DNA from 4 places in the Isoptericola sp. NPDC057653 genome. Region 2 is predicted to be linked to each of the others. Evidence: riboswitches for the same ligand, from Rfam matches in the RefSeq annotation. Region 2 holds a riboswitch; each other region holds the start of a gene.

Region 1 (6,906 bases), on a different contig from region 2:
CGGCGTGACCTCGACGACCCTGCTGCTCGCGATCGGCACGAACCCCGCAGCGGCGTCCGCGACCGTCCACCTCGCGGAGGTCGGCACCACCCTCGCGTCGGGCGTCTCCCACTGGCGGTTCGGCAACGTGGACTGGAAGGTCGTCCTGAGGATCGGCATCCCCGGTGCTGTCGGGGCGTTCGCCGGCGCGACGTTCCTCTCGTGGCTCTCGACCGAGATCGCCAAGCCGCTGATGTCCATCCTGCTGCTCGGCCTCGGCCTGTACGTGCTGCTCCGGTTCACGCTGCGCGGGCTGCGCACCGACCGCCTGGGCCAGCCGCTCCGCAAGCGTTTCCTCACCCCGCTGGGCCTCGTGGCCGGCTTCATGGACGCCACGGGCGGCGGCGGCTGGGGCCCGGTCGGCACCCCCGCGATCCTGGCGAGCGGCCGGATGGAGCCGCGCAAGGTGATCGGCTCGATCGACACCAGCGAGTTCTTCGTGGCCGTGGCCGCGAGCCTCGGGTTCCTGTTCGGCCTCGGGACCGCCGGCATCAACCCGTCCTGGGCCCTGGCGCTGCTGATCGGTGGCCTCATCGCCGCCCCGATCGCCGCGTGGCTGGTGCGCCTCGTGCCCCCGCGGGTCCTCGGCTCCGCCGTCGGCGGCATCATCGTGCTCACCAACGTGCGCACCCTGCTGAGCCTCGACGAGTTCCCCGTGGCCCCGGGCGTGCGCTCGCTCGTCCTGGGGATCATCGCGGTGGGCTGGGCCGCCGCCGTCGTCTACTCGCTGCGCCAGCACCGCAAGGCGCTCGCGGAGGAGAAGGCGGAGGGCGAGGTGGCGGCCGTGGCGGCCCCCGCGCCGACGCCCGCCGTCTGATCCAGCCCCGCCGGCGGCCCGCGGACGACGCGCCCGCCGGCCGAGGCGTCGCACGACCGACGACCCCGTGGTCGCGCCCCCGAAGCACCGGGGGGTCGCGACCACGGGGTCGAGTGCTCCGCGCGACGGGCGCCGGCGCACACCGTTGCCACGGGTCCGCATTTTCCCCCGCGCGAGCCCCTCCACGGGGTGGCGCCGACGCCTCGTCCCGGTACCGTGTGAAGCCAAGAGATCTGCCTGGCAGACCCAGCTGCACCGCACTGGGAGGTGAGCCATGTCGATACCCGGCACTCCGAACGACCACCAGCGCCGCGAGCTCGTCGCTCTCGCGGAGCTGCTCGGCGCCGGTAGCCAGCTGCTCGTGGGCCAGTACCGCGTCGAGGTCGCCACGGGCTCGTGGTGGTGGTCGGACGAGGTCTATCGGATCTTCGGGCGGGAGCCCGGGGCCATCGAGCCCGGTCCGGAGGTGCTCCGCGCCCACCTGCACCCCGACGACCGCGAGCGGCTCTCCCGCACCGCGACGGTGGCGCTCGGGACCGGGCGCCCGTTCGCCGGCGGGCACCGCGTGGTGGACGACCACGGGCGCACGCACTCGGTGGTGGTGACCGGGCAGGCCCGGCACGGCGCCGACGGCGCGTCGTCGCAGCTGGTCGGCTACGTCATCGACACCAGCCCCGTGGTGCGCGACGCGCTGGAGCGCGAGGCCCACCGCGCCGTCTCGCGGGCGTTCGTCGCCGCCGCCGCGTCGGAGCAGGCGAAGGGCGCGATCATGGCGGTCTGCGGCGTGGACGAGTCGGTGGCCACGGAGGTGCTCACCGACGTCGGCGCCCAGGTGGGCGTCTCCGCCCAGTCCGCGGGCGAGCAGGTGATGAAGGAGCTCTCGCGGCCCGTCGGCGACCGCGACACGGCGCTCACCGCCGCGGAGGTCGTCCGGGGGGCGCCGCCCGCGAAGGACGCGGCCGACCGGCTGAGCCACGCGCTCGCCGCCGTGCGGCCGGTGGACCGGCCCCACGGCCACGACGCGCAGCTCGCGCGCCGTCGGCCCCGCGCGAGCCGCTGACCCTCACGCTCGGCACGCGCGGCTCCGGACGGGCGACGGCCCGGGCTCGCGCGGTGCGGGCCCGGGCCGTCGGCGCTCAGTGGCTGGGGATGAAGCGGGCGGCCGCGCGCACGGCCCCCCGGCGTGCGAGCCGCTTCGCGAGGACGGCGACGCCCCCGGAGACGGCCGCGAAGGTCACGGCCTGGATGATGGAGATCTCGTCGTCGTCCACGTTGGTGGGGGCGACGTTGCCCGTCGCCTTCTCCCACACCACCCCGATCAGCTTCTGTGCGACCCATCCGGCGGCGATCGTCAGCACCACCGTGCCGACCTTCACGCCCAGCGGCTGCTCGGTGTCCGTCACGTGCTCTCCCTCGGTCGGTCCCCGGCGTGGCCGGTGCGTCGTCGTACGGTGCCCGCGGGCGTCGTGGCACGTCAGGCATGTCACACCAGGGCCCCGCGGACGGGACCACGGTAGCGCGGCGCCGGTGTGTAGGCTCGTGGTGATACGACAGGGGAGCGCCCACCGGCGCTGAGAGTGCGGAACGCCGCAGACCCTCGAACCTGACCCGGTTAGGACCGGTGGAGGAAGTCGGGAATCTCGTTCCCTGCGGGACGGCCGCACCACAACGGTGCCGGGTGCCCGCAGGACCCCCTTCTCGCACTCTGAGGAGGACAGCATGACCCACAGGACCTCGCGGCCCCGGACCACGACGGCCGCGGCGGGCGTCGCCGTCGTCGCCCTGCTGCCGCTGCTGGCGGCGTGCGGCGGCGGGAGCGGGCCGGACGACGCGGCGAGCGCGTCGGACACCCTCACGCTCGTCACGCACGACTCGTTCGCCGTCTCCGACGACGTGCTGGCCGCGTTCGAGAAGGAGTCCGGCCTCACCGTGAAGCAGGTGGCCCCGGGCGACGCCGGCACGCTGGTGAACCAGCTCGTGCTCACCAAGGACGCGCCGCTGGGCGACGTCGTCTTCGGCGTGGACAACACCTACGCGTCGCGGGCCGTCGACGCGGGTGTCTTCCAGAAGTACCAGCCGGCCGACCTGGACCCGCGGGTCGCGGCGTACGCGCCGGACGACCTCGCGGGCACGCTGACGCCCGTCGACGTGGGCGACGTCTGCATGAACCTCGACGACGGCTGGTTCGAGAAGAACGACGTCACGCCGCCGGCCACGCTGGAGGACCTCGCGAAGCCGGCGTACCAGGACCTGACCGTCGTCACGAACCCCGCGACGTCGTCGCCGGGCCTCGCGTTCCTGCTCGCCACGATCGGCGCGTTCGGCGCCGACGGCTGGCAGGGCTACTGGTCCGACCTGCGCGCCAACGGCGTCAAGGTGGCCGAGTCGTGGGAGGACGCGTACTACGTGGACTTCTCCGGCGCGGGCGAGGGCGGCGAGCGCCCGATCGCGCTGTCGTACGCGACGTCCCCCGCGTTCACCGTGACCGACGACGGGAAGTCGTCGACCACGAGCGCGATGCTCGGCACGTGCTTCCGGCAGGTCGAGTACGCGGGGGTGCTCACGGGCGCCGCGAACCCCGAGGGCGCCGAGAAGCTCGTCGACTTCCTCACCTCCGAGGCGTTCCAGGCGGACGTGCCCGGGCAGATGTACATGTACCCGGCCGACCCGGGTGTCGAGCTGCCCGCCGACTGGCAGCAGTTCGCACCCCTGGCCGACAAGCCGTTCGAGGTGGCGCCCGCCGACGTGGCCGCGCACCGTGACGAGTGGATCGAGCAGTGGACGGCGACGGTCGTCGACTGATGCGCCGCACCGGCGTCCCGGCCGCGCGGGTCACCCGGTCGGCGCGGTGGCGCGCGGACCGCTGGGGCGCCTGGCTCGGCTGGGGCGCCGCCGTCGTGCTCCCGCTGGGGTTCCTCGCGGTCTTCTTCGCGTGGCCCGTGGTGTCGCTCGTCCTGCAGGGGTTCTTCACCGAGACCGCGGCGGGTCGCGCGCTCGACCTGTCCGGCTTCGCCGAGGTGCTGTCGCAGCCGCGCACGTGGCGGATCGTCGGCCAGACGCTGGCGCAGGCCGTCACGGGCACGGTGCTGTCCGTGCTGCTGGGCCTGCCGGGCGCGTACGTGCTGTACCGGTGCCGCTTCCCGGGGCGCACGCTCGTGCGCGGCCTGGTCACCGTGCCGTTCGTGCTGCCCAGCGTGGTCGTCGGCGTCGCGTTCCGCGCCCTGTTCGCCCCCGGCGGCCCGCTCGGCTGGGCGCACCTGGAGGAGAGCTTCGCCGGCATCGTGCTGGCGCTCGTCTTCTTCAACTACGCCGTCGTGGTGCGCACCGTGGGCGGCATGTGGGAGCGCCTGGACCCGCGCGCCGAGCAGGCGGCGCGAGCCCTCGGCGCCACGCCCTGGCGCGCCTTCCGCACGGTGACGCTGCCCGCCCTCGGGCCGGCGATCGCCTCGGCCGCCGCGGTGGTGTTCCTGTTCTGCGCGACGGCGTTCGGCGTCGTGCTCGTCCTCGGCGGGCTGCGCTACGGCACCATCGAGACGGAGATCTGGATCCGCACCACCCAGTTCCTCGACCTGCGCTCCGCGGCGGTGCTCTCGGTGCTCCAGCTCGTCGTGGTGGGGGCCGCCCTGGCGGTCAGCTCCCGGGCCCGGTCCCGCCGGGAGCGCGCGCTGCACCTCACCAGCGACCGGGTCGCCGCGCACCGGCTGCGGCTGCGCGCGGGCGCCGACGGCGCGGACATCGTGCCCGCCCTCGTCACGCTCGTCGTCGTGGCGGGCCTGCTCGTGCTCCCGATGGCCGGCCTCGTCACCCGGTCCCTGCACGCCCCCGACGGGTCGTGGAGCCTCGCCAACTACGCGGCGCTCGGCACCACCGGCGGGCGTAACGCGCTCACGGTCACGGTGTGGGAGGCGCTCGCGAACTCGCTGCGCACCGCCGCCTGGGCCGCGGCCATCGCCGTCGTCGTCGGCGGGCTCGTGGCCCTCGTCGTGTCCCGGCGCCCGCGCCGGGCCGGCCTGCGGCGGGCGGTCGGGGTGCTCGACGCCGCGTTCATGCTGCCGCTCGGCGTGTCCGCGGTGACCGTCGGGTTCGGCTTCCTCATCACCCTGGACCGGCCGCTCGGGCTCGACGTCGACCTGCGCACCTCCGGCGCCCTGGTGCCGATCGCGCAGGCCGTCGTGGCGATCCCGCTGGTCGTGCGGACGATGCTGCCCGTGCTGCGGGCCATCGACCCGCGCCTGCGCGAGGCGGCCGCCACCCTGGGCGCGGCGCCCGGGCGGGTGCTGCGGTCCGTCGACGGGCCGCTGGGCGCGCGGTCGCTCGGGCTCGCCGTCGGGTTCGCCTTCGCCGTCTCGCTGGGGGAGTTCGGCGCGACGTCGTTCCTCGCCCGCCCCGAGACGGCGACGCTGCCGGTGGTGATCTTCCGGCTGATCGGGCGGCCCGGGGCCGAGAACTACGGCATGGCGCTCGCGGCGTCCGTGGTGCTGGCCGTGCTCACCGCGACCGTCATGATGGTGGCCGAGCGCCTGCGGGGCGACCGGCCGGGAGGGGAGTTCTGATGGGGCACGACCGCCAGGGGGGCCTCGCCGTCACGGGTGCCGTCGTCCGGTACGGGGCCACGCGCCGCCGGCCGGGTTCGGTCGCCGTCGACGGGGTGTCGCTCGACGTCGCGGCCGGCGAGATCGTGGCGCTGCTGGGGCCGAGCGGCTGCGGCAAGTCGTCACTGCTGCGCGCCGTCGCGGGGCTGGAGCCGCTCGCGGGCGGCAGCGTCGCCTTCGACGGCACGGACCTCGCGGGCGTGCCCGTGCACCGCCGCGGCTTCGGCCTGCTCTTCCAGGACGGGCAGCTCTTCCCGCACCGGGACGCCGGGCGCAACGTGGCCTACGGCCTCGAGACGCAGGGCCTGCCGCGGGCGGAGCGCGCCGCCCGGGTGGCCGAGCTGCTCGCCGACGTCGGCCTCGTCGGCTACGAGCGGCGGTCCGTCGCGACGCTGTCCGGCGGGGAGAAGCAGCGCGTCGCGCTGGCCCGAGCCCTCGCCCCGCGCCCGCGCCTGCTGCTGCTCGACGAGCCGCTGTCCGCCCTGGACCGCCGGCTGCGCGAGCGCCTCGCCGTCGACGTCCGCGACACCCTGAAGGCGACCGGCACCACCGCCGTGTTCGTCACGCACGACCACGACGAGGCGTTCACCGTCGCCGACCGCGTGGCCGTCATGGACGCCGGCCGGCTGCTCCAGGTGGACGCCCCGGACGTGCTCCTGCGCGCGCCCGCCGGCCCGCGCGTGGCCGAGTTCCTCGGCCTGTCCCCGGGCGACGACCCGGACCCCCGCGACTCCCCGGACGCGTCCGGAGCGTCCGGTGCAAGGACCGCCGCCATGACGACATCATCGAGGCATGACGCGGTCTGACGGCCGGAGGCGGCGGCTCGCCGCCGCGGCGTGGGGCGTGCCGTGCCTCGCGCTGCTGGGCGCGTGCGGCCCGGGGAACGGCGAGGACGCCTTCGCCGCCCGCGAGCCGCTCCCGACGTGCGGGGAGGTGACCGCGCGCCCGGACCTCGGAGAGGGCGAGCCGACGACGGAGCTGGCCGAGGCGTTCGCCTGCCTCGATGCGGCGTCGGCGCGAGGGGACGGCGCCGAGCTCATCGTGCGGTCTCGGACGATCGAGGGGGACCCGATCGTCGAGTACCACCGCGTCGGGCCGGGGATCGACGGGCTCGAGGTCTACGTCGACGGCACGCAGGACGCATTCGGTGACCGGACCTGGACCTACCGGTCGTGCCCGGAGACGGTGACGGCGGCGGACCCGCTCGGCTGCCCGGGCGAGGAGGCGCCCGCCGGCGGTTGAGCCCTACGCCTCGCCGGCGTCGTGCACGAGGAGGGCGACCTGGGTGCGGTTCTCCAGCCCGAGCTTCTCCAGCACGCTCGACACGTGCGCCTTCACCGTGGGGACGCTGAGGTACAGGCGCGCCGCGATGTCGGCGTTCGACGCGCCGCGGCCCAGCTCGACGGCGACGTCCCGCTCGCGGGCGGTGAGCGCGTCCAGGGCGGCGCGGGCACGGTC
Region 2 (6,906 bases):
GGGACCGCGAGGCGGCGGGCTACGACCGGGCCTTCGCGGCCGCTGAGCGGCGGATGTTCCCCGACGTGCGCGGGCGGCTGTGCGCGCGGGCCCAGGGCCGCACCCTCGAGGTGGCGGCGGGCACGGGGCTCAACCTGGCGCACTACCCCCGGGCCGTGACCGCGGGCGCGTACACGGGGGTCGAGTGGAGCCCCGCGATGCTGGAGCTGGCCCGCCGCCGTGCGGCGGGGCTGGGCCTGGACGACGTCGACCTGCGGCTCGGCGACGCGCAGGCCCTCGACCTGCCCGACGCCGCGTTCGACACCGTCGTGTGCACGTTCTCGCTGTGCGCCATCGGCTCCGACCGGGCGGCCCTCGCGGAGATGACGCGCGTGCTGCGGCCCGGTGGCCTGCTGCTGCTCGCGGACCACGTCGCCTCGAGCGTCTGGCCGCTGCGCGCGCTGCAGGCGGCCGCCGACCTGGTGAGCGTGCCGCTGGCCGGCGAGCACTTCGGCCGCCGCCCCGCGCGGTGGGTCCAGGAGCAGGGGCTCGTCGTGGAGGAGCACGAGCGGACCCGGGCGGGGGTCATCGAGGTCGTGGCCGCGCGCCTCCCGGCGGGGTGGTCGGGACCGGTCAGCCGCTGACGACGAACGCGCCGTCGCCGCGCGGCGGCACGTCCTCGACCTCGACGCGGGTGACGACGGCCGCGGTCGGGCCCTCGCGCAGGAAGGCGAGCATCGCCGCCACGGCGTCGGGGGCGCCCTCGACCTCGGCCTCGACGGTGCCGTCGGGCAGGTTGCGCACGAGGCCGACCACGCCCGCGTCGGCCGCGGCCCGGCGCGTCGCCCAGCGGAACCCGACGCCCTGGACGCGGCCGTGCACCCGCACGCGCCGCCGCACCGTGGTGGTCATCCGGCCCTCCGTCCGTCAGTCGAACATGTCCCCGATGTCCCCGATGTCGTCGAGGATCCCGCCCAGCACCATCCCGCCCAGCACGGCGCCGAAGACGTCCGAGCCGCTGCGGCCCGCCGGGCGGCGGCCGCCCTCCCAGCCGCCGTACCCCCGGTCGCCGCCGTTGTAGCCGCCGTCCCACCGCTGGCCGCTGCCGGCGCGCGCGATGTCGCGGTGCGCCAGCGTGGCGGCCTCCGCCGCGAGGGCCGCGCCGCGGCGGGCCGCGGCGAACGCCCGCTCCGGGTCCGCCGCCGTCCGCGCCTGCGCCACCTCGCGCTCCGCCTCCGCGAGCCGCGTCCGCGCGTCCGGCCCCACGGGGGCGCGGTAGTCGTCCACGACGGAGCGCGCGGCCGTGAGCTGCCGCTCGGCGTCGTCGAGCGCGGGCCCGAGGCGCGCCGCGGCCTTCCGGCTGCGCTCGTCGCGCTCCGCCCGCTCGGCCACGGCGTCGTCGAGCGCGGTGTTGGCCTCCCGCACGCGCGTGAGGGCGTCGAGGGGGTCGCCCGGCTCGCCCGGCGCGGGCAGCGACGCGAGCGCGGCCTCGAGGGCGTCGACGGCGCCGTCGATCCGGCCCGCGCGCACGGCGGCCGGCAGGGCGCGGGCCTGGGCGAGCTCGGCGCGCGACTCGGCGACGATCGCGCCGAGCGCGGCCTCGGCGCGCAGGGCCTCCGCCTCGTAGTCGTCGACGGCGCGCAGCAGCCCCTCGGCGCGGCGCACGGCCTCCTCCGCCGCGCGGGCGGCGGCGCCGGCCTCCGCCACCTGCTGCGTCGTCAGACGCTTGCGGGCGGCGGCGGTGCTGCGCCCGGCGAACTCGAGGAGGCGCTCCGCCTGGTCGGGGTTGTCCGCGACGGGCAGCAGGGCGCGCTCGGCGTACTGGCCGCGCAGCCGCTCGAGGTCCGCACGCGCGGCCGGCACGGCCTCGCGCACCCGGGCGAGCTCGCCGTCCACCCGGGCGACGACGTCCGGGGTCGCGCGGACGGTCTGCCGCAACCCGGCGAGGCCGCGGTCGATGTCGTCCAGGGAGCCGCCGGCGGACCGGCACAGGTCGACGATCCGCGCCGACCACTCGCGCCGCTCGGCGTCCGTGTCCGGCACCTCGTCGTGCAGCCGCTGGTTGAGGTGGAACGCCTCGGCCAGGCGCTCGCGCGCGCGTCGCAGCGTGGGCGCGAGCTCGCGGGTCTCCCGCTCGCCGAGCTCGGCCACCGCGAAGGCCAGCTCGTCCTCCGCGAGGCGGGCCCGCTCGTCCGTGCGCACCAGCGCGGAGCCGGCCTCGACGCCGAGCCGCTGCAGCTCCGCCTCGAGCTCGGCCGCGCGCGCCCGGGCGGCGTTCCTGCGCCGCGCCGCCCAGACGGCCACCGCCGTGACCAGCACGACCACCACAACCAGGCCCGTCACGATCCCGACGATCTGCCCCGCATCCATGGTCGGCATCGTAGGCGGCGCGCGGCAGGTGCGGGGACGCCCGGCCGCGGCGCCTCCCCGAGACCGGTCAGGGCCAGGGCCACGCACGCGTGGTCCTGGCCCTGACCGGTCGTGGGCGGGTGTCGTGCCTCAGTCGCGGCGCCGCGCGACGCGGAGCGCCACGAGGACGGCCGCGCCCGCGAGCACGACGACGCCCCCCGCGATGCCCAGCACGACGACCAGCTCGGAGGAGCCGCCGGCGTCCGTGGTGCCGGTGCCGCTCGCGGGCCGGGCCTCGTCGGCGCCGGCGGCGGGGGAGCCGCACGGCGTGGCGGCGGCGCCCGGGGTGGCCGCGGTGGTCCCGGCGGGCGGGTCGTAGGTGAACGCGAACTGCCCGCTGGTCGGGTGCCCGTCGGCGGACACGATGCGCCAGTCCACGGTGTACTCGCCCGCCGGGCCGAGCGTCACCGGCACGGACGCCGTGCGGTCCTGGGTGGTGGGGCACCCGGTCGCGTGCTCGGTGCCGTCCGCGTCGGTCACGGAGATCACGGTGCTCGACCCGTCCGCGGCGAGGTTGAGGACCGCCTCGTCGAAGGTCACCTCGACGGACTCGGGCGCCTCGGTCACGGTCGAGCCCGTGGCCGGCGTCGTCCCGACGACGACGTTGTGCGCGCTCGCCGGCCCGGCCAGCCCGACCGCGCCCGCGAGGGCGAGCCCGACGGCGCCCGCGCCGGCCAGGAGCGCGCGGCGGGCCGTGCCGCGCCGGCGGCGGGTCACTGCTGCCCCGTCCGGGCGCGCGTGCGGGCGAGGGCGGCGACGCCCGTCACCGCGCCCACGAGGCCCAGCCCGAGGCCGGCCGCGCCGAGCGCGAGGGGCAGGGTGTCGCCGGAGCCGCCGTCGGCGCCCGCCCCGTCCGACGCCTGCGCCGCCGTGTCGGACGCGGCGCCGTGCGCGTCGCCCCCGGTCGCGGGGACGACCTGCAGCACGGGGGCGGGGTGCTCGGGCTCGTCGTCGCCCGTCGCGGGCTGGTCCCACTCGACGACCTCGCCGTCGGAGTACGTCTGCGTGGTCGGCAGCGTGATCGTGTCGACGCCGTCGGGCACGGCGCCGGCCGAGACCGAGAAGCGGAGGAACTCTCCGGGCGCGATGCCGGCGTCCGGGTCGTCGGCGGTCCACTCGACGCTCGCGGGCGCCTCGGTGAGGGTGGTGCCCTGGACGTCGACGGGCTCGGGCAGCGCGGCCCGGGTCACCTTCGCGCTCCACCCGGGGACGGGCTCGACGGACACGCTGGTGAACGGGGTGTCGGTCGGCAGGGCGACCGTCACGGCGGTCGTCGAGGCCTCGGGGGACTCGTTGGGGACCTTGAAGGTCAGGGTGGCGTAGGCGCCGGACTCGGCCGAGTCCGGCGTCACCGTCACGTGCGCGGACGCGGCGGCGGCGCCGAGCACGAGGGCCGGGACGGCGAGGGCGGCCGCGCCGGCGAGCCGGCGGGTGCGCACGGCGACGGCGGCGCGGCGGGGGCTGGTGCGGGCAAGGGTGGTCGAGGACATGGCTGTCTGCTCCGGTGGTTCGAGGGGGTCGTGGGACGGCGGGGCCCGCCCCGTCCGACCTCGGACCGGGGCAGGCTCAGGCGGCGCGCACGAGCGCGCCGCGCCACGACGGCGGTCCGCGCGGCGCGGGGCGGCGGCGGGCGTCCCAGGGCAGCGGGCGCCAGGCGGGCCCGGCGACGACCGGGCCGCGCCGCACCACGGGCAGCGCCGGGGGGCCCTGCACCAGCAGGGCGACGTGCGCCAGGTGCGAGGCGACGTTCGCCGCGGCCCGGTCGCCGGCGGCGAGCAGCAGCGCCGTCAGGACGACCGCGACGGCGTGCGCGGCGAGCATCCACGTGGTGGTGCCGCCGTCCGCGGCGTGCTCCAGGTGCGTGGCGACGCCGGCCGCGGGAGGCAATGAGCCGGGCCCGAGGTCGTGGCCGGCGTGCCCGGCGAGGGCGGTGGCCGTCGTCCCGGCGTCACCGGCGGGGGCGGCGCCCAGCACCGACAGGGCGGAGTGCTGCACGAGCTGCAGCGCGACCATCGCGGGAAGCAGGCGACGGAGCGTCAGGCGGCGTCGCGCCGTCCAGACGGCGACGGGCGCCGAGAGCGCCAGCACGACCAGCCACGCGAGGGGTGCACCGGGCAGCGAGCCGCCGGCCAGGAGGTGGGCGGCGGCCGCGATGCTGAGCGTCGTGCCGGCGACGAGGAGCTCGCGCACACGACGGACGACCACGGACACCCCCGCACCCTATCCCGGCGGGCGACGCGCCTGGTGGGACGCGCGGACGCCCCTCGCGGGCGGTGGGCTACGGTGGCGCCGAACGACACGGGGTGCCTCCCGCCGTCGGCCCCGGCCGGCGCCTGGACGCTGAGATCACACCCGTCGAACCTGATCTAGCTCGCACTAGCGAAGGGATGTCGGCATGAGCGTGCGCGCACGTCACGACAGCTCCGCCCACCAGGGCACCACCGACCGTGGCACCACGGGCCAGGGCACCACCGAGCACGGCACCACCGACCGCGCGGCCCCGCCCAGCCGGCCCCGCGTCCTCGCGATCGCGGGCTCCGACCCCTCGGGCGGCGCCGGGGTCCAGGCGGACCTCAAGGCGGTCGTGGCCGCGGGCGGGTACGGGATGGCGGCGCTGACCGCCCTGACGGCGCAGAACACCCGCGGCGTGCGGGGGGTGCACGTGCCGCCCGCGGAGTTCCTCACGGCCCAGCTCGACGCGCTCGCGGACGACGTCGCGATCGACGCGGTGAAGATCGGGATGCTCGCGGCCGCGCCCGTCGCGCGGGCCGTCGGGGCGTGGCTGGACGGGCTGCCGCGCGGGGCGACGTCGCCCCGCCCGGCCGTCGTGCTCGACCCGGTGATGGTGGCCACCAGCGGCGACCGCCTGCTCGACCCGACGGCCGAGCGCGCCGTGCGGGACCTGCTCGCGAGGGTCGACGTGGTCACGCCCAACCTGCCGGAGCTCGCGGTGCTCGTCGAGGAGCCGCCGGCCGCCTCCTGGGCCGCGGCGCTCGACCAGGCGCGCCGGCTCGCCGCGCGCCACGACGTGCTCGTGGTGGCCAAGGGCGGCCACCTGACCGGCGACGACGGCGCCGGCGCCCCGGACGCCCTCGTCGGTGCCGACGGCGTGCTGCTGGAGCTGGCCGGCGAGCGGGTGCGTACGACGGCGACGCACGGCACCGGCTGCTCCCTGTCGAGCGGGCTGGCGGCCCGGTACGCCCGCACCGGCGACTGGGCCGAGGCGCTGCGCGACACGAAGGCGTGGCTCGCGGCCGCGATCCGGGCGGGGGAGGCGCTGCGCGTCGGCGGCGGGCACGGGCCCGTCGACCATCTCGCGGGGAGCACCCCGTCGGGCGCGGTGGAGCGGGAGCGGCCGGGTGCGCAGGACGGTGCCGCCGCCGCGGCCGGCCGGGCCGCCGTCGACCGGTGGTGGGACGCCGCCGCCCCGGTGCGCGCCGCGATCGACGGGCTGCCGTTCGTGCGCGCGCTCGGCGACGGGTCGCTCGCCGCCGACCGGTTCCGCACCTACCTCGAGCAGGACGCGATCTACCTGCGCGAGTACTCCCGCTGCCTGGCCCGCGCGAGCCAGCTCGCCCCCACGCGCGCCGAGCAGACCTTCTGGGCCGGCGGGGCGCACGGCGCGCTCGTCACGGAGCTCGACCTGCACACGAGCTGGCTCGGCGGCGAGCCGACCGACGTGCCGGCCAGCCGGACGACGGCGGCGTACCTCGAGCACCTGCGCGGCGCGGGCGACGACTACGCGACGCTCGTCGCCGCCGTCCTGCCCTGCTACTGGATCTACCAGGACGTGGGGGAGCGGCTGGCCGCGCTGAACCGCCCCGACCACCCGTACTCCGCCTGGCTGGGCACCTACGCCGACGAGGAGTTCGCCGCCTCGACCCGCCGGGCGGTCGCCGTCCTGCGCCGCGCCGCCGGGGACGCCGGGCCCGCCACGCGGGCGCGGATGGCGGCGGCCTTCCAGCGGGCGTGCGAGCACGAGCTCGCGTTCTTCGACCAGGCCGCCGAGCCCCGTGCGGTCGCGCTCGCCGGGGCCGCGGCGGGGTGAGGTCCGCCGCGCCGGGGCGCCTCGGGTCACCCGCCGGGTCAGCCCGGCGCCATGCCTTCGCCGCGCCTTCACCGCGTGCCGGGCAAACGCTTGCCAAGGAGGGGTGACCGGGGCAAGCGTGTCGGTGGCGGGTGTCAGAATGGTGGTGATGCCCGACACAACGCGCGCACCGCGCAGCAGCAGCAGAGGCGCCGCAGGCGCCGATCCCTCCGACAGTCCGAGGAGGAGCTCCGCCTCCTCCGCCGCGCGCCGACCCGCCGCGCCCGGCACCCCGCCCGGCCGGTCGTCGGGGCCGCCCGGTCCCGCCGGCCCGCAGGCCACGGCCGCCCCCGCGGGCTCCGAGCTCTCCACGATCGCGTCGGTGCGGCGGCTGTACCCGTACGTGCGCCCGGCCGTGCCCCGCCTCATCGGCGGCCTGTTCTCCGCGCTGGGCGCCAGCCTCGCCGCCCTCGCGATCCCGCGCGTGCTGC
Region 3 (6,906 bases), 710 kb from region 2:
GTGATCCTGCGCGGCGGCAGCGCCGCGGCGTCGTCGAACGCGGTGGTCGTCGACGTGCTGCGCGCGGCGCTCGCGGCCCAGGGGCTGCCCGCCGACCTCGTGCAGACCATCGACGCGTACGGCCGCCCCGGAGGTGTCGCCCTCATGCAGGCGCGCGGGCTGGTCGACGTGCTCGTGCCGCGCGGCGGCGCGGACCTCATCCGCACCGTCGTGGAGTCGTCTACCGTGCCGGTCATCGAGACCGGGGTCGGCAACGTGCACGTGTACGTGGACGCCACGGCCGACGTCGCCGAGGCCGTCGAGATCGTCCTGAACGCCAAGACCCAGCGCGTCGGGGTCTGCAACGCGGCGGAGACGCTGCTGGTGCACGCCGACGCGGCGGAGGCGTTCCTGCCCGCCGCCCTGGCCGCCCTCGGCGGCGCCGGCGTCGTGCTGCACGGGGACTCCCGCTCCGTCGCCCTGGCGCCCGAGGCCGTCGAGGTGCTGCCCGCGACCGACCACGACTGGGCCACCGAGTACCTGGCGCTGGAGCTCGCGGTGCGCGTGGTCGACTCCCTCGACGACGCCATCGAGCACATCCGCACCTGGTCGTCCGGGCACACCGAGGCGATCCTCACCCGCGACCTCGCCGCGTCCGAGCGGTTCGTCGCGGAGGTGGACTCCGCGGCGGTGATGGTGAACGCGTCGACGCGCTTCACCGACGGCGGCCAGCTCGGCCTGGGCGCCGAGATCGGCATCTCCACGCAGAAGCTGCACGCCCGTGGCCCGATGGGCCTGGCCGAGCTCACCACCACCAAGTGGGTGGTGCACGGCGACGGGCACGTCCGGCCCTGACGGCCCCGCCGTCGCCCGTCGGCCCCGCTCCCGCCCCGTGAGAGACTGGGCCCCGATCGCACCTGCCGCACCCACGACGCACAGGAGGAACCCGTGCTGCACACCGCCGTCCAGGTGGCCCAGGAGGCCGCCGAGCACGCCGAGACCATCTCCCCGATCGCGATGGGTCTCCTCGCGTTCGGTGGCCTGGTCGCCGCGCTCGTGGTGACGTACGCCTTCCGCAACGTGTCCAACCGCCACTGACGACCGCCGTCCGGCCAGCGTGAACGAGCCGTCGTCGCAGCCGCGCCGTCCGCGCCTGGGCGTGATGGGCGGCACGTTCGACCCCATCCACCACGGGCACCTGGTCGCCGCCAGCGAGGCGGCGGCGCTGCTGGATCTCGACGAGGTCGTGTTCGTCCCCACGGGCAAGCCGACCTTCAAGCAGCACCAGCACGTCTCCGAGGCGGAGCACCGCTACCTCATGACGGTGATCGCGACGGCGTCGAACCCGCGCTTCACCGTGAGCCGCGTGGACATCGACCGCCCGGGGCTCACGTACACCGTCGACACGTTGCGGGACCTGCGCGAGGAACGCCCCGACGCCGACCTGTTCTTCATCAGCGGCGCCGACGCGATCGAGCAGATCCTCACCTGGAAGGATGCCGCCCACCTGTGGGAGATGGCACACTTCGTGGCTGTCACGCGGCCGGGGCACCAGCTCACGGTGGACGGACTGCCCCACGACGGGGTCACGACGCTGGAGGTCCCGGCGCTGGCGATCTCGTCGAGCGACTGCCGTCGCCGGGCGCAGGCCGGTCAACCGGTGTGGTACCTGGTGCCGGACGGCGTGGTCCAGTACATCGCCAAGCACGGTCTGTATCGAGGTCTCGATGAGTGACAACAACCCGTCCCGCCCGCTGACCCGCCGCGAGATCCGCGAGCGGGAGCAGGCGGCCGCCGCCGCGCAGGCCCCCCAGGCCCCGGCGGCGCCGCCGCCCGCGGCCGGCCCGGACTACGGCCGCCCCGCGGCGCCGTCCCCGTTCGGCCCGCCCGCCGGGTCGGCGGGCGGTGCCCCCGCGTCCCGGTTCGCCGCGCCGCCGACCAGCGCTCCGTCGCGCCGGTCGCTGCGCGAGCAGAGCCCCGCGGCGGGACCCGCCCCGGCGCCGATGGTCCGGCCGCCGTCGGCCTCGGCGGGTGTGCGCGGCCTCGACGAGACGGGCCGCCTGGCCCCCATCCAGCGCCCCACCGGGGAGATGTCCCGCGCGGTCGCGCCCGCCCCGGTGTCGCGGCCCGCGGCGCCGAGCGCCCAGGCGGCCCCCACGCGCACCTCGATGCGACGCGACTTCGCTGCACCGCCGGCCGCGCCCTCGCCCGCCCCGACGGGCACGACGCTGCCGCCCCTGTCCTCCCCGGCGAGCGCCGCCCCGCCCGCGGCGACCCCGCCCGCCTCGGTGGCCCCGCGCCCCGACGGGCCCCCGCGTCGTTCGCCGTTCGCGACCACCGGGTCGGACTCGCCGTTCGGCGCGCCGTCGGCGCCGACCGCCGCGCCCACCGCCCGGGCCGCCGCGCCGGCGGCGCCCGCGAGCGCGCCGGCCTCGTCGACGCCCCCGCCGCTGCCCTGGGCCAGCCCCGCGGCGGAGCGGCCCGCCGCCCTCCCGCCCTCGCGCCCGACGGCGGGCGCCGCGCCGGCCGCGCCCGCGCGCCCCGCCGCGTCCCCGTTCGACGCCCTGGTCGCCTCGGAGCAGCCCGTGCGGGCCCGCTCGGCGGCGCCGCAGGTCGAGGAGGACGACGAGGAGGACTGGGACGAGCCCGAGGCGTCCTACACCTGGTTGCACTACATCGTGCTGGTCGTCGTCGCGTTCGTGCTCGGCCTGCTGGTGTGGAAGCTCCTGCTCGCCGGCTCGGACGACAAGAGCTTCAGCACCGACTCCGCCGCACCCGCGGTGACCCACTCCCTCACGACACCCCAGCCTGGAGCCGCAGCATGACCGCCACCCCCCGCGCCGTCGAGCTGGCGATCGCCGCCGCCCGGGCCGCCTCGGACCGCAAGGCGCAGGAGATCATCGCGCTCGACGTGAGCGAGCAGCTCGTCCTCACGGACGTGTTCCTCATCGCGTCCGGCACCAACGAGCGCCAGGTCTCGGCGATCGTGGACGCCGTCGAGGAGGCGATGATCAAGGCCGGCGCCAAGCCGATCCGTCGCGAGGGCAAGGCGCAGGCGCGCTGGGTGCTGCTCGACTTCGGCGACGTCGTCGTGCACGTGCAGCACGCCGAGGACCGCGTGTACTACGCGCTGGAGCGCCTCTGGAAGGACTGCCCCGCCATCGACCTGCCCGAGGACGCGCGGGGCGGCGACGGCGCGGCCGCGGCGGCGGAGTACGGCGACGCCGCGGGCGACGGAGCGATCCGCCTCGCGGGCGACGAGCGGTGACGGCCGGCACGGTCGTCCTGCTCCGCCACGCCCGTACGGCGTACAACGCGTCCCTGCGGCTGCAGGGGCAGATCGACATCCCCCTCGACGACGTCGGCCGGTGGCAGGCGGGGGAGGGCGGCTCCGCCCTCGCGTCGTCGCACCGGGCGACGCGCATCGTGTCCTCCGACCTGGGCCGCGCCCTCGAGACGGCGACCGCGTACGCGGAGGCGCTCGGCGGCGCCCCGGTGCAGACCGACGTGCGGCTCCGCGAGCGCGGCTTCGGCGACTGGGAGGGCATGACGGGCGCGGAGATCTCCGCGCGCTGGCCCGAGGAGTACGCCGCCTGGCGGCGGGGTGCCGAGCCGGCGGGCGCGGGGGCCGAGTCCAAGGCGGCCGTCGCCGCGCGGATGACCGAGGCGGTCGCCGAGCACGCCGAGCAGCTGGACGACGACGCGACCCTGGTGCTGGTCTCCCACGGCGCCGCGATCTCCCTGGGGGTCACGGCCCTGCTCGGTCTCGACCCGACCTCGTGGCGCGGGCTGGCCGGCATGCACAACGTGCACTGGTCGCACCTGCACCGGTCGGGGGAGGGCGCCGTCCCGGCCTGGCGGCTCGTCGCGCACAACGTGGGCGCCGGATACCCGCTGGACCACTGGCAGGCCGGTCCGGACTGGAATTTGGAACCTGACCCGAAGTCTGCCTAAGATATCGACGTTCCGAGGGGCGCAAGACCGGAGGAACACACCGAATCAGACGAATCGTCGGTCGCTCGCGGCCACGAGAGTCGGTTCTCGGGGCTGTGGCGCAGCTGGTAGCGCACCTGCATGGCATGCAGGGGGTCAGGGGTTCGAGTCCCCTCAGCTCCACCCCGACGAGAAGGCCCGGAACCCTCAGGTTCCGGGCCTTCTCGCATGTGCGGGGTCTCGCGCCGGCCCACGCTGCGGGACGACCTTGCGCCCGGCGACCGGTCGCCTAGGGTGGGCTGCGGCCGCGTCGTCGGCCGCCACATCTGAAGACACCCATGACAGGGGAGCGCCGTCGAAGGGGCGCTGAGAGTGCGGGCACGAGCCGCAGACCCTTGGAACCTGCTCCGGTTAGCACCGGCGAAGGGAGTTACCTGGAATGTCCGCGCCCATCGCACGTCCGACCGTCCTCGGGACGGTTCGCGCGAACCTGCGGTACCGCACCGTCGACCTGGTCACGATGGCGATGCTCGGCGTCGCCGTCGGCGTCGTCTTCTGGGGCTGGACGCAGCTCTACCACCTGCTCTCGGCCGGTCTGGTCGTCGTGTTCCCGCCGGCCACCGGCCTGCTCGGCGGCGGATGGCTGCTCGGTGGCGTGCTCGGCGGACTCATCGTCCGCAAGCCCGGCGCCGCGCTGCTCACCGAGGTCGTGGCCGCGAGCGTCGAGGCCCTGCTCGGCGCAGGCTGGGGCTTCTCCGCCATCGTCTCGGGCGTCGTGCAGGGGTTCGGCGTCGAGCTCGTGCTGGCGCTGTTCCTGTACCGGCGGTTCGGCAGCGCCGTCGCGGCGCTGTCGGGCGCCGCGGCGGGCGCCTGCGGCGCCGTCTACGAGTGGTTCGCCTACTACCCCGACTGGCAGTGGGGCTTCCGCCTCGCCTACCTCGGCCTCTTCGCGCTGTCCGGCGCGCTCCTCGCCGGGCTCGGCGGCGCGGCGCTCGTGCGCGCCCTCGCCCGCGCCGGCGTGCTCGACGCGTTCGGGCCCGGCAGGGACCTGGCCGACCGCGCCGCCCGGGGCTGAGGGGTGGCGCGCGCACGGCTGCAGGGCCTCACGTGGCGCCCCACCGGTCGGGCGGCACCCGTGCTCGACGGACTCGACCTCACGGTCGGCGCCGGGGAGCGGGTCGGGCTCGTCGGGCCCAGCGGGGCCGGCAAGTCGACCGTGCTGCACGCCCTGGCGGGCGTGCTCGGCGACCCGCTGCCGGGCGACCTGTCCGGCACCGCGCACGTGGACGGCGTCGTCGGCCTCGTGCTGCAGGACCCGGGCGCCGCCGTCGTCGCCGAGCGGATCGGCAGGGACGTCGCGTTCGGGCCCGAGAACGCGGGCCTGCCGCGCGACGAGATCTGGCGCCGCACCCGCGGGGCGCTCGACCGCGTGGGCCTGCGGTACCCGCTCGACCGGCCCACGTCGGCGCTGTCGGGCGGCGAGCTCCAGAGGCTCGCGCTCGCCGGCGCGCTGGCCCGCGACCCGGACCTGCTGCTCCTCGACGAACCGACCGCCATGCTCGACCCGGACGCCGCGGCCGAGGTGCGGTCCGCGGTGCTCGACGCGCTCGCCGGCACCGACACCTCGCTGGTGGTCGTCGACCACCAGGTCGGGCTGTGGCTGGAGCACCTGGACCGGGTGGTCGTGCTCGGCCCGGGTGGCGTCGTCACGCACGACGTCGCGCCGGGCGCGCTGCGCCCGCCGGGTCCGGGGTCGGAGCCCGCGCTCCGGGCAGCGCTCACGGACGCCGGCGTCTGGCTCCCGGGGGTGCCGGCGCCCACCCCGCTGCCGGTGCCCGCGGCGCTGGTCGCGCCGGAGCACGCCGGGCCCGACGTGACCGTCGACGCGCTCGGCGTCGACCTCACGACGCGCGGCCTGCACGGTCGCACCACCACCCGCGCGCTCGACGGCGTCGACGCCCGCCTCCCCGCCGGCCGCCTCACCACGATCACCGGCCCCTCGGGGGCCGGGAAGTCCACGCTCGTCGCGGCCCTGGCCGGGCACCTGCGGCCCGCGCGGGGCCGCCTCGCCGGGGCGCCCGGACGCGGCACCCGGTCGCGCGAGCTCGCCCGCCGCTGCGGCTGGGTGCCGCAGCACCCCGAGCACGGGCTGCTCGCCCTGCGCGTGCGCGACGAGGTGGTGCTCACCGGTCGGCGGCTGGGCGTGCCGGTGGACCTGGAGGCGGTGCTCGGGCTGCTGCGTCTCGACCACCTCGCCGACGCGCACCCGTTCCGCCTCTCCGGCGGCGAGCAGCGGCGCCTGGCCCTGGCGGCGGCGCTCGCGCACCGGCCTCCCCTGGCGCTGCTCGACGAGCCGACCGTGGGCCAGGACCGGCACACGTGGGCGGCGGTGGCCGGGTGGGCCGTCGCCGCGGCGGGGCACGGCGCCACCGTCGCGGCGAGCACCCACGACCGGCACCTCGTGGGCCTCGCCGACCACCGCGTCGCCCTGCCGCCGGGCAGGCGGGACGGGCAGGATCGGGGCGCGTCCCGCCCGGGGCGGGTGGTGGCGGCGTGACCGGGGTGCTCGGGCGGGTGAACCCGCTCGTGCTCGTGGCGCTCGGGCTGCTGGGGCTGGTCGCGTCGTTCGGCGTGCGCGACCTCGCGTCGGCGGCCGTCGCGCTGGGCGCCTGCCTCGTCTGCGGGGTGGCGGGCCTGCCGCGGAGGTCCGGCGCGCCGGCCCGCTATCTGGCGGTGGTCGTGGCCGTCGCGTCGGTCACGTGGTCCACGTGGCTGCTGGGCGGGCGCGACCTCGAGGTCGCGGCCGTCGCGGGGATGCGGATCGCCGTGCTCGCCCTGCCCGGGGTCGCGCTCGCGCCCCTGGTCGACCCGAGCGGGCTGGCCGACCAGCTGGGCCAGCGCCTGCGGCTGCCCGCGCGGTTCGTGGTCGGCGTGGCTGCCGCGCTCCAGCGGTTCGAGCGGCTCGGCGACGTCTGGGAGCAGGCGTCCCGCGCC
Region 4 (6,906 bases), on a different contig from region 2:
GTCGGCCAGCAGCACCACGGGGCACTGCCAGATCTCGGCGTCGAGGCCCGCCCTGGTGAGCTCCTCGCGCGCGATGGCGTCCGCCTTGCGGAGGGTGGCCAGGCGCTCGGCCGTGACCTCGCCGACGATGCGGATGCCCAGGCCGGGGCCCGGGAACGGCTGGCGGGCGACGATCTCCTCCGGCACGCCGAGCTCGCGGCCCACGGCGCGGACCTCGTCCTTGAACAGGGTGCGCAGGGGCTCGACCAGCTCGAACTGCAGGTCGTCCGGCAGGCCGCCCACGTTGTGGTGGCTCTTGATGTTGGCCGCGCCCTCGCCGCCGCCCGACTCCACGACGTCCGGGTAGAGCGTGCCCTGCACGAGGAACTTGACCTCCTCGCCGTGCGCGCCCGCCTCGGCGACGATGTCGCGCTGCGCGTCCTCGAAGACGCGGATGAACTCGCGGCCGATGATCTTGCGCTTCGTCTCCGGGTCGCTGACCCCGGCGAGGGCGGTGAGGAACCGCTCCTTCTCGTCGCGGATGATGAGCTTCACGCCCGTGGAGGCGACGAAGTCGCGCTCGATCTGCTCGACCTCGCCCTCGCGCAGCAGGCCGTGGTCCACGTGCACGCAGGTGAGCTGGTCACCGACGGCGCGCTGCACCAGGGCGGCCGCGACGGCGGAGTCGACGCCACCGGACAGCGCGCAGATGACGCGGGCGTCACCGACCTGCGCGCGGATCGCGGCGACCTGGTCGGCGATGACGTTCCCGGCCGTCCACTCGGGCTTCAGGCCGGCGCCCTCGTAGAGGAACTTCTCCAGCACGGCCTGGCCGTGGGCGGAGTGCTTGACCTCCGGGTGCCACTGCACGCCGTACAGGCGGCGGCCGGTGTCCTCGAAGGCGGCGACGGGCGAGCCGGACGACGTGGCCAGCACCTGGAAGCCGGCGGGCGCCGCGTGCACGGAGTCGCCGTGGCTCATCCAGGTGGTCTGGTGGTCGGGCGTGCCGGCCAGCAGCACGCCGGCCTCGCAGACCTCGACCTCGGTGCCGCCGTACTCGCGCTGCCCCGTCTGGGCCACGGTGCCGCCGAGCGCCTGGGCCATCGCCTGGAAGCCGTAGCAGATGCCGAGCACCGGGACGCCCGCCTCGAACAGCGCAGGGTCGACGAACGGCGCGCCGGTGGCGTACACCGACGACGGCCCGCCCGACAGGATGATCGCCGCCGGGTTCTTGGCGAGCATCTGCTCCGTGGTGAACGTGTGCGGCACGATCTCGGAGTAGACGCTGGCCTCGCGCACGCGGCGTGCGATGAGCTGGGCGTACTGGGCGCCGAAGTCGACGACCAGGACCGGGCGGGGGGAGTCGGTGGCGGGAGACGTCACCGACCCATCGTAGCGGCGCGCCACCCGCCGTCGGCCCGCTCACCGCGTCGGGTAGGTCACCTCCACGCGGCGGTTCAGCGCTCGGCCCGCCGGGTTGTCCTCGCCCTCGACCTCGTTCTCCGCCACCGGGTCCTGCTCGCCGTGCCCCTCGACCTTCGGGGCCAGGTCCGGGCGCTCGGCCCCGAGCACGTCGGCGACGGCGGTCGCGCGCTGCGCCGAGAGCCTCCGGTTGAACGCGTCCGTGCCCACGGAGTCGGTGTACCCGTCCACGCGCACCGTCGCGCCCTGCGGGACGTCCTCGGCGAGCTCCGCCACCGCCGCCCTCGCCTCCGGCGTGAGGGTGGCCTCGCCGAACTCGAACAGCAGGTCGGCGGTGAGCGTGACGACGGTGTCCTCCTTCTTCTCCCGCTTCTTCTCCAGGACGGTGGTGGAGTCGTCCGGCCGCAGCGCGAACGTGGAGTCCGCCGCGCGGAGGTCGACCGCCGCGTCGGCCGCCATCTCCGGGGTGGTCTCCGCTCCCGCCACCCGCGCGCGGGCCTCCGCGAGCGCGTCCTCGGCCGCCGTCAGCAGGTCGGGGTCGGCCACGGCCGCGGAGCCGGTCGCCGCCGGCGAGGCGGACGGGTCCGTCGTCGCCGCGGCGGGCACCGCACCCGCGGCGACGAGCGCGAGGGCCGCGGCGAGCGGGGCGACGGCGCGGCGGACGCTCACTCGGCGGCGCCGTCGCGGTAGGTGACCGTCGCGTCCGTGAACAGCGGCAGGCCCTCGGCGGGCAGGACGTCGACGGTCGCGGGCTCGCCCTCCGGCGCGGGCAGCACCGCGGACACCTCGACCGCGCCGTGGTTGGGGAACTCGAAGGAGTGCTTCTCGAGCGGGGACACGAGCATCGACTCGCGGCACCGGATCTGCGCGAGGGCCGCGTCGGTCGCGCTGTCGGTGTCCTCCTGCCAGGCGCCCTCGGTGCAGAACGGGCGGTAGGCCTTGAGCCCCGCGCGGTCGGTCACCGTCGTCGCGGGCTCGACGGACATGTCGTACCAGCTGACGCCCGCGTCGGCCGGTGCCGCGTCGTCGTCCCAGCGCAGCGCCCAGCGGACCGTCATCACGCCGTCGCCCACCTCGACCGCCCGCAGCGTGACGGTCACCTCGCCGCCCGGGGCGGCGTCCGAGCCGTGCGGCGTGGCGAGCTTCTGCTCGGCCATCGCCTGGTCGGCGACGGTCGCCGTGCCGGGGCCGGCCGCGGCCTGCTCGGCGTCCGCGCCCAGCTCCGGGCCGCCCGTCGTGGCGGTCGCGTCGTCGTCCGCCTCGCCGGTGCACCCGGCGAGCAGGAGGGAGCCGGCGAGGGCGAGCGCGGTGGCCGTGCGGGCGCGGGCGAAGGGCCGTGCGGTCATGGATGCTCCGTCTTCCGGGCGGCCGTCGCCGGCCGTGAGGGGGGTCGGCCTCACCCTGGCACGGGCCGCCCGCCCGGGGCGAGAGGTCTCGACGGGGAGACCTCCCCATCGGCGACCCACGCCCGACGGGGAGAGGGTCGTCAGCCGAGGCGCTCGCGGAGCTCGCGCGCGGCACGCTCCGGGTCCGGCGCCTGCGTGATCGCCCGCACGACGACGACCCGGTCCGCACCCGCGTCGAGCACCTCGCCGAGCCGGGTTGCGTCGACGCCTCCGATCGCGAACCACGGCGTGGCGGGACGGGTCGCGGCGACCTCCCGCAGCAGGTCGAGGCCCACCGCGGCGCGGCCGGGCTTGGTGGGCGTGGCCCACAGCGGGCCCACGCAGAAGTAGTCGACCTCGGGGTCCGCCTCGGCCTGCGCCGCCTGCGCCGCCGAGTGCGTGGAGCGGCCCAGCACCGGGGCCGCACCGAGCAGCCCCCGCACGGCCGGGACGGGCAGGTCCCGCTGCCCCATGTGCACCACGGGCGCCCCCGTCACCGCCGCCACGTCGGCCCGGTCGTTCACCGCCCACAGCGCGCCGTGCTCGGCCGCGACGCGGGCCACGACCTCCTGCAGCTCGAGCTCGCGCGCCACGTCGAGGGTCTTGTCGCGCAGCTGCACGACGTCGACCCCGCCCGCGAGCGCCGCGTGCAGGAAGTCCTCGAGGTCGCCGCGGTCCTCGCGGGCGTCGGTGCAGAGGTACAGGCGGGCGGCGGCGAGGCGGGCGCGCGTCGTGCCGGGAGCGGCGCTGGTCGTGGTCACGCCGGTCAGGGTAACCACGGCCCGGGTTACAGTGACGGCGCACGGGAGCCCCGCTCGGGGCTGAGAGGGCGCAGGAGCCGACCGTCGAACCTGATCTGGGTCATGCCAGCGAAGGGAGCGCACATGCCCACGTCCGTCCCTCCGTCCCCCCGCGACGTCGTCGTGGTGGGCGGCGGCATCGTCGGCCTCGCCGTCGCGTGGCGCGCCGCCGCGTCCGGGATGTCCGTCACGGTGCTCGACCCCGCCCCCGGCGACGGCGCGACCCGCGCGGCCGCGGGCATGCTGGCCGCCGTCGCGGAGGCCGACTTCGGCGAGCACGAGCTGACGCGGCTCAACCTCGCGTCCGCCGCGCGCTGGCCGGGCTTCGCCGCCGACCTCGCCGCCGCGTCGGGCCGCGAGGTCCCCCTGCAGCGGGCCGGCTCCCTCGCCGTCGCGTACGACGCCGACGACCTCGCCCTGCTCCGCCGCGTCCTGACGCTGCACCGCGGATGGGGGCTCGGCTCGGCCGAGCTCACCGTGGCCGACGCCCGCCGCCGCGAGCCGTACCTCGGCCCGCGCCTGGCGGGCGCGGCGGCGGTCGAGGGCGACCTCGCCGTCGACCCGCGCGGGGCCCACGCCGCGCTGCGCGCCGCGCTCGGCGACGCCCTGGTCCCCCGTGCCGCCGTGCGGCTGGAGCGCGACCGCGCGGGCCGGGTCGTCGCGGTGCAGGACGACGCCGGCGCGCGCCACGCCGCGGGCGCCGTGGTGCTGGCCACGGGCGCCGTCCCCGCGGCCGCGCTGCTCGACGCCGTCCCGGAGGCGCCCGTGCCCGTCCGGCCCGTCAAGGGGATCACCCTGCGGCTCGACGCCGGCCCCGGGCTCGCCCTCGAGCACGTGGTGCGCGGCACCGTGCAGGGACGGCCGGTGTACCTCGTGCCGCGCGCGCCCGGCACCGGGACCGGCCCCGGCGGCGGGCCCGCGCACCGCGAGGTCGTGGTCGGCGCCACCAGCGAGGAGCGACCCGACGACCGCCGGGCCGAGGCCGGCGGCGTCTTCGCCCTCCTGCGCGACGCGCGCGCCCTCGTGCCCGGCATCGACGAGGCCGCGCTCGTCGACGTCACGCCGCGCGCCCGCCCGGCCACCCCCGACAACCTGCCCCTGGTCGGCGCCACCGCGGCCCCCGGTCTGCTGGCCGCCGTCGGCCACGGGCGCAACGGCGTGCTGCTCGCGCCGCTCACCGCGGACGCCGTCGTCGCCGCGCTCACCGGCGCGCCCGCCCCCGACCCCGCGCTGGCCGCCGCCGACCCGCGGCGCTTCGCCCCCTCCCCCGCCCGCCGTACCGAAGGAGCCGTCCGATGACCGCCGCGCCCCCCGCCCCCACCGCCGTCGTGAACGGCGAGCCCTACCCGCTCGACGGGCCGCACGGCGACGGCGTCGAGGCGCTCGTCGCCGGCCTCGTGCCCGCGTTCGTGGCCGACGGCACGGTGCAGGGCATCGCCGTCGCCGTCAACGACGCCGTCGTCCCCCGCGGCCTGTGGGCCGGCACCCGGATCGCGCCCGGCGACCGGGTCGAGATCGTCACCGCCGTCCAGGGCGGCTGAGGAGGAACCATGACCAGCACCGCGACCCTCGCCGACCCGCTCGAGATCGCCGGCACCACGATCGGCTCGCGCCTCGTCATGGGCACGGGCGGGGCGGCCAACCTCATGACGCTCGAGGACGCGCTGGTCGCGTCCGGCACCGGGCTCACCACCGTGGCGATGCGGCGCGTCGCAGTGCGGCCCGGCGGGGCGGGCGCTGAGGACGGTGGCATCTGGGGCCTGCTCGAGCGCCTCGGGATCCGCGCCCTGCCCAACACCGCCGGCTGCTTCTCGGCCCGCGAGGCGGTGCTCACCGCGCGGCTCGCCCGCGAGGCGTGCGGCACCGACTGGGTGAAGCTCGAGGTGATCGCCGACGACGTCACCCTCCTGCCCGACCCGTTCGGCCTCGTCGAGGCCGCCGAGGAGCTCGTGCGCGACGGGTTCGTCGTGCTGCCGTACACCAACGACGACCCGATCCTGGCCCGCCGCCTGGAGGACGTCGGCTGCGCCGCCGTCATGCCGCTGGGCGCTCCGATCGGCACCGGCCTGGGCGTGCTCAACCCGCGCAACATCGAGGCGATCGCCGCCGCCGCGCGGGTCCCCGTCATCCTCGACGCGGGCGTGGGCACGGCGTCCGACGCGGCCCTCGCGATGGAGCTCGGCTGCGCCGGCGTCCTGCTCGCCACCGCCGTCACGCGGGCCGCGGACCCCGTCCGGATGGCGCACGCCATGCGCCTGGCCGTCCAGGCCGGCCGGCTCGCCGCCGGCGCTGGCCGCATCCCGCGGCGCGAGGGCGCCCTCGCCAGCTCGACGCCCGACGGCCGCCTCGACCTCGCCCTCTGACCGCCCCGCCCGCCCGGTGCGAGGGTCCGCACCATGCCGTGGTGGGCCCGTGCTCGAGCGACCTCGCGAGGTGTGCGGACCCCCTCGGCGTCAGACGGCGAGGAGGAGCGCGGGCGCGCCGCCCTCGACGGACCGGGCGTCGACCCCGGCCGCGCGGGCGACGTCGGCGACGCGGGCCGAGCGGGCGCCGGCCGCGCACACCAGCAGCACGGGGCGGTCGACGGGCAGCTCCGCGCGCGCCACGTCCGCGCCGTCGGGCCCGAGGAACACGCCGCTCGGCACGAGCCGCGACCCGGCGACGGGCAGGGCCTGCGCCTCCCAGTCCTCGCGGACGTCGACGAGCGCCACGGGGGCGTCGCCCGCGAGCAGCGCGGCCGCCTCGCGCGCGGTGACGCTCGCCGGGCCCATGCCCGCGTCGGCGGCGCCGCCCGACGGCGCGGGCAGGCCGCAGAACGCCGCGTACGCGGCGTCGTCGGCGAGCAGGGCGGTGACGGGCTCGCGCGTGGGGTCCGGGCGGACGGCGAGCTGCCGCCACGTGAGGTCGAGGGCGTCGTAGACCGCGATGCGGCCGAGCAGCGTGGTGCCCGCGCCGGTGATCAGCTTGACGGCCTCGGTGGCCATGACCGACCCGACGGTGCCGCACAGCGCGCCCAGCACGCCGCCGGTGGCGCAGTCCGGCACGGTGCCGGGCGGCGGGGGCACGGGGAAGACGTCGCGGTAGGTGGCGCCGCGCTCGCGGGAGCCGTCGGCCGACCGCGGCGCGCCCCAGAAGACGCTCACCTGCCCGTCGAACTGGTGGATCGCGCCCCACACGACCGGCACGCCGAGGACCTCCGCGGCGTCCGACACGAGGTAGCGCGTCGGGAAGTTGTCGGCCCCGTCGAGCACGAGGTCGTACCCGCGCAGGATGTCGAGGACGTTCTCGGGGGTCAGGCGCTCCGCGTGGGCGACGACGGC

What was found. A riboswitch is a leader RNA that binds a small molecule or an ion and turns the genes downstream of it on or off. The one in region 2 is predicted to bind thiamine pyrophosphate.
Region 1: another riboswitch for thiamine pyrophosphate. It lies ahead of ACFU9A_RS19575 (thiamine ABC transporter substrate binding subunit); the one in region 2 lies ahead of ACFU9A_RS12665 (bifunctional hydroxymethylpyrimidine kinase/phosphomethylpyrimidine kinase).
Region 3: another riboswitch for thiamine pyrophosphate. It lies ahead of ACFU9A_RS15885 (ECF transporter S component); the one in region 2 lies ahead of ACFU9A_RS12665 (bifunctional hydroxymethylpyrimidine kinase/phosphomethylpyrimidine kinase).
Region 4: another riboswitch for thiamine pyrophosphate. It lies ahead of thiO (glycine oxidase ThiO); the one in region 2 lies ahead of ACFU9A_RS12665 (bifunctional hydroxymethylpyrimidine kinase/phosphomethylpyrimidine kinase).

Annotation. Positions count from the first base shown of each region.
Region 1 covers NZ_JBHVHP010000003.1:541,264-548,169, reverse strand. The annotation lists gene ACFU9A_RS19590 (sulfite exporter TauE/SafE family protein) at 1-856, shown strand, start outside; gene ACFU9A_RS19585 (PAS domain-containing protein) at 1,131-1,916, shown strand; gene ACFU9A_RS19580 (DUF4235 domain-containing protein) at 1,993-2,259, opposite strand; TPP riboswitch at 2,399-2,503, shown strand; gene ACFU9A_RS19575 (thiamine ABC transporter substrate binding subunit) at 2,576-3,658, shown strand; gene ACFU9A_RS19570 (ABC transporter permease) at 3,658-5,409, shown strand; gene ACFU9A_RS19565 (ABC transporter ATP-binding protein) at 5,409-6,254, shown strand; gene ACFU9A_RS19560 (hypothetical protein) at 6,241-6,690, shown strand; gene ACFU9A_RS19555 (response regulator transcription factor) at 6,694-6,906, opposite strand, start outside.
Region 2 covers NZ_JBHVHP010000002.1:312,439-319,344, forward strand. The annotation lists gene ACFU9A_RS12635 (class I SAM-dependent methyltransferase) at 1-623, shown strand, start outside; gene ACFU9A_RS12640 (acylphosphatase) at 613-891, opposite strand; gene ACFU9A_RS12645 (hypothetical protein) at 907-2,349, opposite strand; gene ACFU9A_RS12650 (copper resistance protein CopC) at 2,479-3,105, opposite strand; gene ACFU9A_RS12655 (YcnI family protein) at 3,102-3,878, opposite strand; gene ACFU9A_RS12660 (hypothetical protein) at 3,955-4,599, opposite strand; TPP riboswitch at 4,678-4,793, shown strand; gene ACFU9A_RS12665 (bifunctional hydroxymethylpyrimidine kinase/phosphomethylpyrimidine kinase) at 4,784-6,436, shown strand; gene ACFU9A_RS12670 (ABC transporter ATP-binding protein) at 6,798-6,906, shown strand, end outside.
Region 3 covers NZ_JBHVHP010000002.1:1,023,840-1,030,745, reverse strand. The annotation lists gene ACFU9A_RS15920 (glutamate-5-semialdehyde dehydrogenase) at 1-834, shown strand, start outside; gene ACFU9A_RS15915 (hypothetical protein) at 928-1,077, shown strand; gene nadD (nicotinate-nucleotide adenylyltransferase) at 1,097-1,714, shown strand; gene ACFU9A_RS15905 (hypothetical protein) at 1,707-2,804, shown strand; gene rsfS (ribosome silencing factor) at 2,801-3,247, shown strand; gene ACFU9A_RS15895 (histidine phosphatase family protein) at 3,244-3,933, shown strand; tRNA gene ACFU9A_RS15890 (tRNA-Ala) at 4,023-4,095, shown strand; TPP riboswitch at 4,246-4,358, shown strand; gene ACFU9A_RS15885 (ECF transporter S component) at 4,352-4,987, shown strand; gene ACFU9A_RS15880 (ATP-binding cassette domain-containing protein) at 4,991-6,469, shown strand; gene ACFU9A_RS15875 (energy-coupling factor transporter transmembrane component T) at 6,466-6,906, shown strand, end outside.
Region 4 covers NZ_JBHVHP010000001.1:1,733,074-1,739,979, reverse strand. The annotation lists gene guaA (glutamine-hydrolyzing GMP synthase) at 1-1,362, opposite strand, end outside; gene ACFU9A_RS07880 (OmpA family protein) at 1,402-2,070, opposite strand; gene ACFU9A_RS07875 (hypothetical protein) at 2,067-2,747, opposite strand; gene thiE (thiamine phosphate synthase) at 2,888-3,547, opposite strand; TPP riboswitch at 3,579-3,681, shown strand; gene thiO (glycine oxidase ThiO) at 3,671-4,885, shown strand; gene thiS (sulfur carrier protein ThiS) at 4,882-5,127, shown strand; gene ACFU9A_RS07855 (thiazole synthase) at 5,137-5,949, shown strand; gene ACFU9A_RS07850 (ThiF family adenylyltransferase) at 6,040-6,906, opposite strand, start outside.